DNA from 2 places in the Mediterraneibacter butyricigenes genome. Region 2 is predicted to be linked to the other one. Evidence: predicted binding sites of a transcription regulator. Region 2 holds the regulator's gene; the other holds the start of a gene.
What was found. Region 2 encodes HrcA, which represses chaperone genes, less so after heat shock. Its sites were predicted from a motif close to TGTTAGCACTCNNNNNNNNNGAGTGCTAACA; they were not measured.

Region 1: a site for HrcA is predicted at 7,020-7,050, ahead of KGMB01110_RS10665 (Hsp20/alpha crystallin family protein). Genes of this name have one in related genera too.

Annotation. Positions count from the first base shown of each region.
Region 1 covers NZ_BHGK01000001.1:2,144,878-2,152,915, forward strand. Annotated here, with positions in the region: gene KGMB01110_RS10640 (glucose-6-phosphate isomerase) at 1-74, shown strand, start outside; gene KGMB01110_RS10645 (bacteriohemerythrin) at 205-630, opposite strand; gene KGMB01110_RS10650 (flavin reductase) at 661-1,260, opposite strand; gene KGMB01110_RS10655 (calcium-translocating P-type ATPase, PMCA-type) at 1,733-4,375, shown strand; gene KGMB01110_RS10660 (PL29 family lyase N-terminal domain-containing protein) at 4,491-6,212, opposite strand; gene KGMB01110_RS10665 (Hsp20/alpha crystallin family protein) at 6,414-6,866, opposite strand; gene KGMB01110_RS10670 (DNA/RNA non-specific endonuclease) at 7,142-8,038, shown strand, end outside.
Region 2 covers NZ_BHGK01000001.1:2,713,340-2,721,377, forward strand. Annotated here, with positions in the region: gene holA (DNA polymerase III subunit delta) at 1-96, shown strand, start outside; gene lepA (translation elongation factor 4) at 112-1,926, shown strand; gene hemW (radical SAM family heme chaperone HemW) at 2,061-3,251, shown strand; gene hrcA (heat-inducible transcriptional repressor HrcA) at 3,488-4,534, shown strand; gene grpE (nucleotide exchange factor GrpE) at 4,584-5,216, shown strand; gene dnaK (molecular chaperone DnaK) at 5,303-7,174, shown strand; gene dnaJ (molecular chaperone DnaJ) at 7,190-8,038, shown strand, end outside.

The DNA.
Region 1 (8,038 bases), 570 kb from region 2:
TTCTGGCAAAACGGGTGCTTGCTCATGATACAGACGGAGCACTGAAAGAATACAGCGATCTTCTGAATATCTAAGGTATGAAAGGTATTATATGAAGAATTAAGAACGCAGAAAAATACCGGAAGTGTCAAGTGACAGATTTCTGGATTGCGTGTGGATACAAGAAAGTAAAGGGGAGCGAAAGCTCCCCTTTTTGTCTGATGATTATAATCTGTCAGGATTATCATTGAGATGAATATATTCAGCAACAGAACGGTCAAATGTTTTAATATGATGGAACAGCCAGTCAACGACATTGACTTTTACCTGTTCTGTAAATTGCTCATTTGGTCCTTCGTTTTCGTTTAAGAAATCATATAATTCCCGGATAGATTTTTTAAATTCTTCGTGCTTTTCCTGATGTCTGGCAAGTTCAGGATAGGAGACTTCTCTTTGCAACTGTTCTTCTTCCTGAAAATGGAAATTCGTATATTCATCCAGATAATCTAGCATTTTGATTGCTTTTATTTTGCTGTCACCGGATTCACAGGCAGTTACGAACTGCTGAATCCGATGAATTAATTCTTCATGCTGTGCGTCGATGGTATCATTTCCTGTAATTAAATTATCATCAAATGTAATGTTCGTCATAATTCGTTCTCCTTTGTAAAATAAATTGGGTTATAAAGGTTTGAAATCAGAGGCCGGGTGCTTGCAAATTGGGCAGATAAAGTCTTCCGGTAATGGATCGTCCTCGTAGATATAGCCACATATAGTACAGACATAGCCTTTTTTAGAAGTTTGCTCTGGTGCCGGTTTGATGTGCTGCTGGTAATAGCTATATGTTACGGACGGATCATTGGATAACACTTCTGCATCTGTCACATCGGCCAGGAATAAAGTGTGTGTACCGAGATCGGTGGTGGAGATCACTTTCGCACTGATATAGGTATTGGTTTCTTCCGGCAGATAGATGATCTGATTTGCCGAACGTTTGAAGGGAATGCCGAGCGCTTTATCTATATCCGCACCACTCTGAAACCCCCAGTGCTTAAACGTATCAAAGGAAGTGTGTTCCGTCAGGATAGAAACGTTAAATTCACCGGTTCGTAAAATCATGTCGTGCGTATAATTTTTTTTATTCACAGCAACAAGAATCCGATTTGGAGAAGTAGTGACCTGTGTGACTGTGTTTACAATACAGCCGTTATCCTTGTCGTTTTCGCGTGTGGTTAATGCAAAAAGTCCGTAAGACAAGTTATACATTGCTTTGTTGTTCATAAACATCACCTCGTGTTATGGAATTATATTTAGTGTGGCAATAATAAGGAGTCTTTTTCTTTGTGATATCTATAAGATACCCGGAAATACAGAAAAAGTATGTAACAAATGTTACGGAAATGGAAAATATTTCTATTTATAAACCGGGAATTTTAAAATGCAGAAAACATGGCAAATGAAAGAGATATAAAAGATAAGAAGTTAGCATTGACTAACCTTTGGGCACTATGATACCCTACGAAAAGAATAATTCGTCCGTGAGGGAGTAGTGGCGCGAAGCGCGGTAAGTCAACATCCTGGCTGATAGAAATTCAGTCTGGCTTACCTTAATCAACGAGACTCATGTACAGCATAACGTGCCGTACAATGAGAGTCTCTTTTTTTATGTCGGTACGTGATGTACCGGCTTTTTTATTCTATAAAATATTCCCGATCAAGGGATACTACAAAAGAAGGGAAAGAAGCAATCATTATGAAAGATGCTTTTTTGAAATCAGCAGATCTTGTATTGGAAGAGCTGAAATCTGATGGAGAACATGGAATGAGCCTTGCACAGGTGGAAGAGTCCCGGGAAAAATACGGAAAGAATTCTTTTACACAGCAGGCCAGAGAATCCATGGCGAAGAGAATCTGGGACGCCTCCACAGAACCGATGTTGTTGATGTTGATTTTTGCAGCAATCATCACACTGGCGGTCAATATTACCAGATATTTTACAGGAGGGGAATACAACTTCCTGGAATGTGCCGGGATTTTTGCGGCAATCATTCTTTCGGTTGTGATTACCATCGTGACAGAAGGAAAGAGCGCCAAAGCGTTTGAGGCGCTGAATCAGTTAAATGAAGATACACTGATCAAAGTAATCCGAAACGGGGAGCCTTGTCTGGTTCCACAGCGTGATATCGTGGTGGGAGATATTCTTCTGGTAGAAACCGGGGATAAGATCATCGCGGATGGTCGACTGATCAAAAGCAACGATTTGAGTGTAGATGAGTCGGCACTGACCGGAGAAAGCCTGCCGGTAGATAAGGCAGCAGATGCAGTCTGTTCAGACAAAACACCGGTGGCGGAGCGGAAAAATATGCTGTATTCGGGATGCTTTGTCTCTGCCGGAAATGGACGGATGGTGGTAACGGGTGTCGGAAATGATACAGAATTTGGTCTGATCGCGCAGGAACTTTCTTCCATCGAAAAGACCACCACTCCGCTGCAGGAAAAACTGGATCGTCTGGGAAAAGGAATCACCGTGTTAGGGGCATCCGCGGCTGCTATCGTATTTTTACTGCAGGTCGTTCAGTTCTTTATGGCAGGAACTCTGAATTTGAATACGGTTTCCGATGCGTTTATTACCAGTATTGTCCTGATCGTGGCAGCGGTTCCGGAAGGATTGCCGACGATCGTGGCGGTTTCCCTGGCGTTAAATATTATCAAAATGTCCCGGGAAAATGCGCTGGTGAAGAAAATGATCGCCTGCGAGACCATCGGTTGTGTCAATATCATTTGCTCCGACAAGACAGGAACGCTGACGGAAAACAAGATGACCGTTCAGAAATTTTACCGGGCAGGAGAACTGCTGGAGCCGGAAGAAATCAAAGATGAGACGCTTCTTCACAATTTCTGTATCAACAGTAATGCAAACATTAATGAAGAAGACGGAACCTGGACCTTTATCGGAAATCCGACAGAATGTTCCCTGCTGGTAGCAGCACATAAATCCGGAACGGAGTATCAGGAATTGCGACAGACAGCAGAGGTTGTCCGTGTCTTCCCATTTTCCTCTCAGAAAAAAGATATGAGTACAATTGTCCGGGAAGAGAACGGACTGGTACTCTATACGAAAGGAAATCCGGAGAAAATCCTCTCCCTTTGCAACGACATTTCAGAAGAAGAACAGAAACATATCGGTGAGTTGATGGAAGAGTTCCAGAGCCAGGCAGGACGTCTTCTTGCCTTTGCTCATAAAGAACTGGAAGATTACCAGGACGAGGATCAGGATGAACTGGAACAGAATCTGAAATTTGATGGATTTGTGGTGATCTCAGACCCGTTGAGTGAAGATGTCTATGGTTCCATCAAGAAATGTCAGAAAGCCGGAATTGAAGTAAAAATGCTAACCGGAGACAATATCCGGACAGCCAGAGCCATCGCAAATGAACTGCACATGCTGGATGAAAATCACATTGCGGTGGAAGCTTCTGAGATTGAAGAAATGTCAGACAAAGAACTGAAACGGGAGCTGAAACGAATCCAGGTGATCGCCAGAAGTACTCCGATTGTGAAAATGAGAGTGGTAAAACTTCTGAAAGAAGAAGGAAATGTGGTTGCGGTTACGGGAGACGGAATCAATGACGCGCCGGCTATTAAGAATGCAGATGTGGGAATCGCCATGGGAATTGCCGGAACGGAAGTGACAAAAGAAGCCAGCGATATGGTGCTTTTGGACGATTCCTTTACGACGATTGTAAAAGCGGTACAGTGGGGACGTGGAATCTATGAGAACTTTAAACGATTCATCCAGTTCCAGTTGACGGTCAATGTATCATCGGTTGTGGTGGTTATCGCCTCGATTCTGGCAGGCTTCCCGGCACCGTTTACGGCGCTGGAACTGTTGTGGATCAACATTATCATGGATGGACCGCCGGCACTGACACTGGGCTTGGAGCCGATCCGTGACGATCTGCTGAAGCGCAAACCGACAAAGCGAAATGAAAATATCATTTCGAAGAAAATGTTGATACGGATCTTTGCGAATGGAATCTTTATTTCTGTGATCTTTATGCTTCAGCATTTCACCAATTTCCTGGGAGCAGCACCAAAAGAGCAGGATACCGTGTTGTTTACCCTGTTTGTACTCTTCCAGTTGTTCAATGCATTTAACTGCCGGGAACTGGACGATACTCTGATGGTGAAAAATGTTATGCGAAATAAGCTGATGCTTGGAATCTTTGCAATTGTACTGGTTCTGCAGTGTGCGATCACTCAGTTCGGAACGGCCGTATTTGAGACGGTGCCGCTTTCCCTTGGAATGTGGGGCAAAATGTTTGCGACCGCATTCAGTGTAGTGGTGATCAATGAATTGTGGAAGATCGGGAAAATGCTGGGAAAGCGTGACTAAGAGAATTGAGAGATTTTAGATGAACAGCCGGACTTTAAAAGGTCCGGCTGTAATTCTGTATGCTGTGTGCGCCTTGTGGCGTACATGGATAGAGGGCGAAAGTCCACCCCTCGATTTATTCAATAAAATCTGCTTTCTTTTTCAGTGCATGATACAAGACGACTGACAATACAATACACCACAGAAGTGCCAGTCCTGCCACTGCGCCGATGATAATAATTACAGGTGAATTTCCGGTATTTCCAGAAGCTTCAGCCTGTACCCCGGTATCTTTTTCACCGATCCACCAGTGACCATTCTCTCCGATATATGGAGTCAGGCCATCCTGTCCGTCTTTCGCATCATCTCCGGTTACTTTTCCGAGATTGAGTGTGGTTCCATTTGTCAGGCTGATGAGAAGTTCACCATTTTCATTGATCTTTATTTGGGCAATCCCGATTCCGTCAGCCCCGTTTTTTCCATTAGTACCGGATGTGCCTGTATCTCCTTTTTCGCCATCTTTCCCATTGGTTCCTGCTGTACCAGTGTCTCCTTTTTCGCCATCTTTCCCATCGATACCTGACTTACCGGTATCACCTTTGACAGACGCTTGTACACCAGTATCAACATCATCCAGCCACCAGTGACCATTCTCTCCGATATATGGAATAAGACCATCTTCTCCTTTTTCTCCAGTCTCTCCCTTTTCACCGGCATCCCCTTTCTCGCCGTTTGCTTTCACATTAAGAGAAGTCCAGGTCTGACCATCGTCATAGGAAACATACCAGTAATTATCCTCACCGATTTTCAACTGTGGTGTTATGCCGTCCTGTCCTGCGGCACCGGTATCGCCTTTATCACCTTTATCACCCTTGTCTCCTTTGTCACCCTTTTCTCCAACGGAAGCAGGGTCAAGCCAGCCGGCATTCAATGTCAGATCGTCCGTAATAGCTGTGCTGAAATCAAACCCTGTGCCATCTGCTTTTCTCCATCCCGTGAATACAAATACATTTCCGGTATTTCCAGGTGCTTCAAGAGAAGCGGCTCTGCCGCCTGACGGAAGAACCTGAATTGCAAATACGGCATCGCCATTCCTATAAGTAACTGTTTTTCCGACGGTCATTCCATCTTGAAGAGCACCATAGTATATTCCGCCGCTCACGACAGCTTTAATGCTCGCAGTCCCTATATTTTTTATTTCTCCGTAAAAAGAAGTGATAGACGTAGCTGTATTGCAGATGGTTCCCCGGTTACTGACTTCACAATCTAATCTGCCGCCGTTCGCATAGATCTTTCCTTTGTTTGTCAAAGAGGTATCATTTGTAAATCTGGCCGTACCGCTTATCATAAATGAAGCATGACGCTCCAGATTTAAAGAAGCACCTTTGCCAAAGCTACCTCCGGTCATATTGATCGAAACAGCAGTTTGATCATAAGCAGCCGTACTTGCATCAATCTCAGCGCCGCAAATTGCACCACCTACAGGAATTGATGAATCATCATGACCGGAATTGGGATTGCTGTCCTGAATGGTTAATTTCACTCCGGAGATATAACTGATATCGTCGCCGTAAATAACACGTGATCCCGAGTGTAAATCAAACAATGTGCCACCTGATTTTTGCAACACATGTCCGTTCAGATCAATCGTAACCGTTTTGTTCTCCTTAATAGTGATCGTATCGGAAAGCGTTACATCACTGTCCAGATAATAATTACCACTTTCCAGACTCTTTCCACTATACTCGTCTGTCAGTTTTGTCCAGCCGGTAAAGTCTGACGCGTATACCACGGGCATTGGCATAAAGCACAATGCAATACACAATAGAAGCAGGATACTCCAGATTTGTTTTTTCATAAGGTTTCCTCCGTTCGTACAATGACTGTTTAAAATATAATTTCATCCGCATATGAAATTGCATATATGCAACCATATTCTCAGTCTTTTTTGTATCTTAACATACAGGAATATTTCGCACATCGTCCATTTGGGTAAAAAAATGGACATAAAAAAGGAGCTGCCCAGTTCTGGGCAACTCCTTCTTTTATGGAGGAAAGATTATCCTTCAATGGAAATATAATGCTTTTTCTCTTCGACGGCCTGTTCTTTTGCCTTCGGAACAAAGAAGGAAAGAATACCGTTCTCATATTTCGGATGGATATCGGCTTCTGTAATATGTTCTCCGACATAGAAGCTTCGGCTCATACCACCGGCATAACGCTCACGGCGGATATATTTGCCATCCTTATCCTGCTCGTCTTTATCCAGACCCTTCTCAGCACTGACGGTTACGGTACCATCGTGCAACTCAATCTGGATCTCATCTTTCTTAAATCCCGGCAGATCAATGTCAACCTGGAATCCGTCTTCTTTTTCTTTTACATCGGTCTTCATAAGGTTCTTTGCGTGTTTACCATACAAAGTTTTGTCAACATCCGGGAAAGCCGGAAAAGCAAAATCGTTCATAAAATCATCAAATAAGTTTTCTCCAAAAATACTAGGCATCATCATAAGTCATTTCTCCTTCCAATTTTTAAACTTTGATAATTCGCACGATCGGAGAAATCCGAGGTGTTTCAATTTGGTAAGAACATCGGACTTTTGGGATATCAGTTCTTTCTTTTTATCCCTCTTCCTTTGTTCTATTTGTACTATAACACACATTATTAGCAATGTAAAGAGGTGAGTGCTAAAAAGTTGTGAACATTGTGTGAACATCGAATTCATGATATAATGAGCGTTAGCGTCAAGCACCGAAGGTGCGTGCCGTGGGATAATAACTCTATATGAGTGAAGCAGAAAGAAAAAGAGGACACAGATCTATGAAGCATGTGGAAAAATGGAAAAAACAAATCCTGTGGCTGGTGTTATCCTCTCTGTTATTGTTCAGTGGCTGTGGCTCCACACAGTCTGCTGACAGGAGTGATGCAGAGGTTACAGCATCTGCCGGAGCAGTTACGCAAAATCAGGAGGAAGCGACAAGTTCAGACGAGTCGGATGCAAAGGCGGATGTGGAGACAGACCTGGAACTCCAGAGTCAGTCTCAGTCCGATGCGGCCAATGCATCCTATATATTGTCAGAAGCCCCGGAATATTCGGGAAGCCCGTATGTGGTGCTTGAGAATAACGAACCGGATTTTACGGAAAATGACCGGACAACGGAAGCGTTTGAAACATACAGTAATCTGGATGCGCTGGGAAGATGCCAGGTTGCCTATGCAAATATCTGCAAGGAACTGATGCCTATCGAAGAACGGGGCAGGATCGGAATGATCAAGCCTTCGGGATGGCATACCGTAAAATATAATGACATCATTGATGGAAATTATCTGTATAACCGGTGTCATCTGATCGGATACCAACTGGCAGGGGAAAATGCCAATGAGAAAAATCTGATCACAGGAACCAGATATCTGAACGTGCAGGGAATGTTACCGTTTGAGGATGAAGTGGCAGACTATGTGAAACGTACCGGGAATCATGTACTGTACCGTGTAACACCGATCTTTCAGGGCGAAGAACTGGTGGCGCGAGGCGTGAAAATGGAAGCAGAATCGGTGGAGGACAATGGAACAGGGGTGAAGTTCCACGTATATTGCTATAATGTGCAGCCGGGGATCGGCATTGATTATGCCACCGGAGACAGTTGGAGACAGGATGCAGACGAGGTGAGTTCCGCCGCC
Region 2 (8,038 bases):
GAAGAAAGTGCCAGACTGGAGCAGGATGTAAAAACAGGAAAGCTTTCGGATACCCTGGCAGTTGAGATTTTTATCATAGAGTTAAGTAAAAAGTAAAACGGAGGAAAAAACGTGTCACACATTGATCAGAGTAAAATCAGAAATTTTTGTATCATTGCCCATATTGATCATGGCAAATCGACCCTGGCAGACCGGATCATCGAGAAGACCGGTCTTCTGACCAGCCGGGAGATGCAGTCTCAGGTTCTGGACAATATGGATCTGGAGAGAGAACGTGGAATTACGATTAAAGCCCAGACCGTTCGTACGGTTTATCAGGCAGAAGACGGAGAAGAATACATTTTTAATTTGATCGACACTCCGGGACACGTAGACTTTAACTATGAAGTTTCCCGAAGCCTTGCAGCCTGCGACGGAGCGATCCTGGTCGTAGATGCGGCACAGGGTGTGGAGGCGCAGACGCTGGCAAATGTCTATCTCGCGCTGGATCATGATCTGGACGTCATGCCTGTGATCAACAAGATCGACCTTCCAAGTGCAGATCCGGAACGGGTGATCGAGGAAATCGAAGATGTGATCGGAATCGAAGCAGAGGATGCTCCGCAGATTTCGGCAAAGACCGGACTGAATATCGATCAGGTCTTAGAGCAGATCGTGGAAAAAATTCCGGCACCGGGCGGGGATCCGAAAGCTCCGTTGCAGGCGCTGATCTTCGATTCCCTGTATGATTCTTATAAGGGCGTGATTGTATTTTGCAGAATCATGGAAGGAACTGTAAAAAAAGGAACAAAGATGCGTATGATGGCAACAGGGGCTACGGCAGACGTGGTGGAAGTCGGTTATTTCGGAGCAGGTCAGTTTATTCCCTGTGACGAACTTTCCGCAGGAATGGTAGGGTATATTACCGCCAGCCTGAAAAATGTAAAAGATACCCGGGTGGGCGATACGGTGACAGACGATGAGCATCCGTGTGCAGAGCCGCTTCCGGGTTATAAAAAGGTAAATCCGATGGTATTCTGCGGATTGTATCCGGCAGACGGAGCAAAATATCCGGATCTGAGAGATGCCCTGGAAAAGTTACAGTTAAATGATGCGGCACTTCAGTTTGAGCCGGAGACTTCCATTGCGCTGGGATTCGGATTTCGTTGTGGGTTCCTGGGACTGTTACATCTGGAAATCATTCAGGAGCGTCTGGAACGGGAATACAATCTGGATCTGGTTACGACGGCACCGGGTGTTGTGTATAAGGTGCATAAGACAAACGGAGACGTGATCGAACTGACCAATCCTTCCAATCTTCCGGATCCTTCGGAAATTGAATATATGGAAGAACCGATGGTAAAGGCAGAGATCATGGTGACTTCGGAGTATATCGGAGCGATCATGGATCTTTGTCAGGAACGACGCGGGGAGTATCAAGGAATGGAATATATTGAAGAGACCAGAGCGGTGCTTCGTTATCACCTTCCGCTGAATGAGATTATTTACGATTTCTTTGACGCACTGAAATCCCGCTCCAGAGGTTATGCGTCCTTTGATTATGAGATGCTTGGCTATCAGCAGTCTGATCTGGTGAAGCTGGATATCCTTATTAATAAAGAAGAAGTAGATGCGCTGTCCTTCATTGTCTTCCGGGATACGGCGTATGAGCGTGGAAGAAAAATGTGTGAGAAATTAAAGGCAGAGATTCCGAGACAGATGTTTGAGATCCCGATCCAGGCAGCCATCGGAAGCAAGATCATTGCAAGAGAAACCGTAAAAGCCATGCGGAAAGATGTGCTGGCAAAATGTTATGGTGGAGATATTTCCAGAAAGAGAAAACTTCTGGAAAAACAGAAAGAGGGAAAGAAACGAATGCGTCAGGTGGGAAATGTAGAAATCCCGCAGAAGGCATTTATGAGTGTATTGAAGTTAGACGAGAACTAACAGAAATATAAGAGTGGAAAGCTCAGAGAGAAAAAGCACAGAGTGACCGATAAAGAGAAGCGCGAAAAGAATGATTTAGAAAAAAGCGAAGAAGAAAAGTAAAAAGCAAAAAGAGTAAGAAGGGATGTGTGGAAATGGAGAATCTGGAATTGTATCTGCACATTCCTTTTTGTGTGCGGAAATGTGCGTATTGTGATTTTCTGTCTCATACACCGGAAAAAGGTGAGATAGAAGCTTATGTGAAAGCATTGAAAGAAGAAATTGCTTCTTATAAAAATATATTTGATTCCTGCCAGGTGTCCACGATCTTTTTCGGGGGCGGAACTCCATCGTTGCTGACAGCGGAACAGATGAAAGAGATACTGGATGGGATATGGACACATTTCAGACTGGAAGATACCGCAGAGATTACCATGGAGCTAAATCCGGGAACGGCAACGAGAGAACACCTGATTGGTTATCGCAGTGCGGGAGTGAACCGCTTGAGCATCGGATTGCAGTCCGTCCATGACAAGGAGTTGAAGATGTTGGGACGGATCCATGATTATCAGACGTTTCTGAATACTTATCAGGGGGCAAGAGAAGCTGGATTTGAAAATATCAATGTAGATCTGATTTCGGCAATTCCCGGGCAAAGTGTAGAGAGTTGGGAAGAAAGTCTGCGGACAGTTGTCGGTCTGAATCCGGAACATCTGTCGGCATACAGCCTGATTATCGAAGAAGGAACTCCGTTTTATGAGATCTATGGGGAGAAAAATCAGGAGACTGAGCAAATTCATGGGGAAAAGCAGAGGGAAGAAAAAGAAAAGTTGCCATCAGAAGAGGAAGAACGTCTGATGTATGAACGAACCCGGGAACTCCTGGCGGAATATGGCTATCAGCAGTATGAGATCTCCAATTATGCGAAGCCGGGATATGAATGCCGTCATAATCTGGGATACTGGGAAAGAGTTCCATACCTCGGACTGGGTGTGGGAGCCTCTTCCCTGATTCGGTACCGGGAAAAGGAATACAGATATCATCATGTGACGGAAGTGGATGAATATATAAAGTTTGCAGGAACCCCCGAAAAACTGGTCCGGGAACCGGAAGAAGTGGTTAGAAGGGCGCAGATCGAAGAATTTATGTTTCTGGGCTTGAGAAAATGTCAGGGAATTGGGAAGTCGGAGTTTCGAAAACGGTTTGGAGTACCGATCGAAGAGATTTACGGAGACATTTTACAGAAGCAGGAAAGGCTGGGGCTGATCCGGATCGGAGCAGACCAGATTTCGCTGACAGAGCGTGGAATGGATCTGAGTAATTATGTGTTTGCACAGTATCTGTGATAGAAAGAGGAAGCAGTCAGTTTGCACAGGCAGACTGGCTGTTTGCTGTATGATCGACTATTTCATGAGGTAAAAGGCTGTGTTCACGGATCTTTCACGAATTTTCATGAAAAATCCGGAAACATTGTTGACAAATGGAATGGAGAGTGCTATCTTAATAAACGTAGATATTAGCACTCTATAAATTTGAGTGCTAATAACACAAAAAGATTCAGGGAAGATTTCAGGAGGTGTTCATGATAAGAGAAGAAGGCTTAAATGAACGAAAACTGGTTATTTTAAAAGCAATCATCCAGAACTATCTGGAGACAGGAGAACCGGTAGGCTCCAGAACCCTTTCCAAATATACAGATCTGAATGTCAGCGCAGCAACGATCCGAAATGAGATGTCGGATCTGGAAGAGATGGGTTACATTATTCAGCCCCATACTTCCGCAGGAAGAGTTCCTTCCGATAAGGGCTATCGACTTTATGTAGATATGCTGATGGAGGAAAAAGAACAGGAACTCACCGATATGCGAGAGGAACTTCTGCAGAAGTCCGAAAAGACAGATCAGATCCTGAAACAGGCCGCGAAAGTATTGGCCAACAGTACCAATTATGCGACCATGATTTCGTCTCCGATCAACAATCGGAACACATTAAAGTTCATCCAGCTCTCTCAGGTAGATGAGACGCAGTTGGTGGCAGTCATCGTGATGGGCGGCAATGTGATCAAGAACAAGATCATTGATGTGGAAGAAGAACTGGGAAATGAAACACTTCTGAAGCTGAATATGCTGCTGAACACCAGTCTCAACGGAATGTCGATCGATCAGATCAATCTGGGTCTGATTGCTGCATTAAAGGAACAGGCCGGAATCCACCGCAAGGTGATCAGCGATGTGCTGGATGCAGTAGCAGAGATCATTCACATTGAAGATGATATGGAGATTTACACCAGCGGTGCAACCAACATTTTCAAGTATCCGGAGCTCAGTGATTCCAAGAGCGCACAGGAGATTCTGGGAGCGTTCGAGGAAAAGCAGCAGCTGGCAGAACTGGTGACTCAGACCTTATCCAGTGAGGAGAACACAGGAATCCAGGTATATATAGGAGAAGAAGCTCCGGTAAAGACCATGAAGGACTGCAGTGTGGTAACAGCCACTTACGAACTGGGAGACGGAATGAAAGGAACCATCGGAATCATCGGTCCGAAGCGTATGGATTATGAACATGTAATGAAGACGCTGAAAAAGCTTCAGACGGAGTTGGATTCCATGTATGGAAAGAATGATGAATGAGAAGAATGGAAGGTGAGAAACCGTGAGTGAACATAAAAGTCAGGAAGAGATGGTAAAGGATGCGGTAGAGGAGGCAAAAGCCAAAGTCGCAGAGGAACAGACTGAAGAAGTGCAGACGGAAGAGAATCCGGAAACAGTAACTGAGGAAGAAGCTGAGACAGCATCTCAGGAAGAAACAGGCGGAGAAGCAAAGGAGCCGGCAAAAGAAGGTTCCAAAAAGTTTTTCGGCAAGAAGAATAAGAAAGATAAAAAGGACGAGAAGATTGAAGAACTGACAGATCGTCTGACCAGACAGATGGCAGAGTTTGATAACTTCCGGAAACGTTCCGAAAAAGAAAAATCTCAGATGTATGAGATCGGAGCAAAAGATGTGATCGAGAAGATCCTTCCGGTGGTTGATAATTTTGAACGAGGGCTTCAGGGACTGACAGAAGAAGAAAAGGCTGATCCGTTCGTAGAAGGAGTCGATAAGATTTATAAACAGTTGATGACCACGTTAGAAGGAATCGGAGTAAAGCCGATCGAAGCAGTTGGTCAGGAATTCGATCCGGATTTCCATAATGCAGTAATGCATGTGGAGGATGAAGCGTTTGGTGAAAATACCATCGCAGAAGAATTCCAGAAAGGTTACACGTACCGCGACAGTGTGGTTCGCCACAGTATGGTAAAAGTCGCAAACTAATACGGTGTTTCATCCGGGCAATCCCGGAGTTCAAACATAAACATAAATAAGCAATTAAGTGAATGAAAATAAAGGAGGAATTTGTTATGGGTAAAATCATAGGAATTGACTTGGGAACAACTAACAGCTGTGTCGCTGTTATGGAAGGTGGACAGCCGACTGTTATCGCCAATACAGAAGGAGCAAGAACAACACCGTCTGTTGTTGCATTTACAAAGACAGGAGAACGTCTGGTAGGAGAGCCTGCAAAACGTCAGGCAGTTACCAATGCAGAGAAGACCATTTCTTCTATTAAGAGAGAGATGGGTACAGATCATAAAGTAGAGATCGACGGAAAGAAATATTCTCCGCAGGAGATCTCCGCAATGATTCTTCAGAAACTGAAAGCAGATGCAGAAAGTTATCTGGGAGAAAAAGTAACAGAAGCAGTTATTACTGTACCGGCTTACTTCAACGATGCTCAGCGTCAGGCTACAAAGGACGCAGGTAAGATCGCAGGTCTGGATGTAAAACGTATCATCAACGAGCCAACCGCAGCAGCTCTGGCTTATGGACTTGATAATGAAAAAGAGCAGAAGATCATGGTATACGACTTAGGTGGCGGTACCTTTGATGTATCTGTTATCGAGATCGGTGATGGAGTCATCGAAGTACTGGCAACAGCCGGTAACAACCGTCTGGGTGGAGATGACTTCGACCAGAAGATCACAGACTATATGCTGGCAGATTTCAAGGCAAAAGAAGGCGTAGATCTTTCCGGAGACAAGATGGCTCTTCAGAGACTGAAAGAAGCAGCAGAGAAAGCAAAGAAAGAGCTTTCTTCCGCAACGACAACCAACATCAACCTTCCGTTCATTACTGCAACAGCAGAAGGACCGAAGCATTTTGATATGAACTTGTCAAGAGCTAAATTTGATGAGTTGACACGTGATCTGGTAGAAAAGACAGCAGAGCCTGTTACAAGAGCTTTGAAAGATGCCGGAATCACAGCTTCCGAACTTGGTCAGGTACTTCTGGTAGGTGGATCTACACGTATCCCGGCTGTTCAGGAAGAAGTAAAGAGACTGACAGGAAAAGAACCAAGCAAATCACTGAACCCGGATGAGTGTGTAGCTCTGGGAGCATCTGTTCAGGGTGGTAAACTTGCAGGGGATGCAGGTGCCGGAGACATCCTTCTTCTGGATGTTACTCCATTGTCACTGTCCATTGAGACAATGGGTGGAGTTGCTACAAGACTGATCGAGAGAAATACTACCATCCCGACCAAGAACAGCCAGATCTTCTCTACAGCCGCTGACAATCAGACAGCCGTAGATATCAACGTTGTTCAGGGTGAGAGACAGTTCGCAAGAGACAACAAGTCTTTGGGACAGTTCAGACTGGATGGAATCGCACCGGCTCCGCGTGGAGTACCGCAGATCGAAGTTACATTCGATATCGATGCGAACGGTATTGTAAATGTATCTGCAAAAGACCTGGGAACAGGAAAAGAACAGCATATTACCATTACTGCAGGTTCCAATATGTCCGATGAAGATATCGACAAGGCTGTAAAAGAAGCAGCAGAGTTCGAGGCTCAGGACAAGAAACGGAAAGAAGCAATCGATACCAGAAACGAAGCAGACGCTATGGTATTCCAGACAGAAAAAGCCATCAAAGAAGTTGGTGACAAGCTGGATGCTCAGGACAAGGCAGCTGTAGAAGCTGACTGTCAGGCACTGAAAGATCTGCTGGCAGCATCTGCACCGGAGAACACAACCGATGAGCAGGTTGCTGAGATCAAGGCTGCAAAAGAGAAACTGACAGAAAGTGCTCAGAAGCTCTTCACAAAGATGTATGAGCAGGCCGGAGCCACAGCAGGCGCAGGAGCAGCAGGTGGACCGACACAGGAAGCAGGACCGGCACCGGAAGGTTTCCAGGGCGATGATGTGGTAGACGGAGATTATAAGGAAGTATAATACAGGTAGAGAGTTATGGCAGAGTCAAAAAGAGATTATTATGAAGTGCTTGGTGTCAGCCGCGATGCTGATGACGCCACACTGAAAAAAGCATATCGAAAATTGGCAAAGAAGTATCACCCGGATATGAATCCGGGTGATGCTGAAGCTGAAAAGAAGTTTAAAGAAGCTTCCGAAGCATATGCAGTGTTAAGTGATGCCGAGAAACGGCGTCAGTATGATCAGTTTGGTCATGCGGCATTTGAAAATGGAGCCGGCGGAGCAGGTGGCTTTGGTGGATTCGATTTTAACGGAGCGGATTTCAGCGACATTTTCGGAGATATATTTGGAGATCTCTTTGGAGGCGGAGGTGCCAGAAGAGGCGGTCGTGCAAGCAACGGGCCGATGAAGGGTGCAAACGTAAGAAAGAGTGTGCGTATCACATTTGAGGAAGCAGTCTTCGGATGTGAAAAAGAGTTGGATGTGGTTCTGAAGGATCCGTGTCCGACCTGCAACGGAACCGGTGCCAAGCCGGGAACTTCGCCGGAGACCTGTCCGAAATGTGGCGGTAAAGGTCAGGTAGTCTATACTTCACAGTCTTTCTTTGGTACGGTACAAAACGTACAGACTTGTCCAAACTGTGCGGGCAGTGGTAAGGTGATCAAAGATAAGTGTACTTCCTGCAGCGGAACAGGATATGTTTCCAGCAAGAAGAAGATCCAGGTATCAATTCCGGCAGGTATTGACAACGGTCAGTGTGTCAGAATCCGTGAAAAAGGAGAGCCAGGAGTCAACGGTGGTCCGAGAGGGGATCTGCTGGTCGAGGTAAATGTATCCCGCCATCCGATCTTCCAGAGACAGGATATGCATATTTTCTCTGTTGCA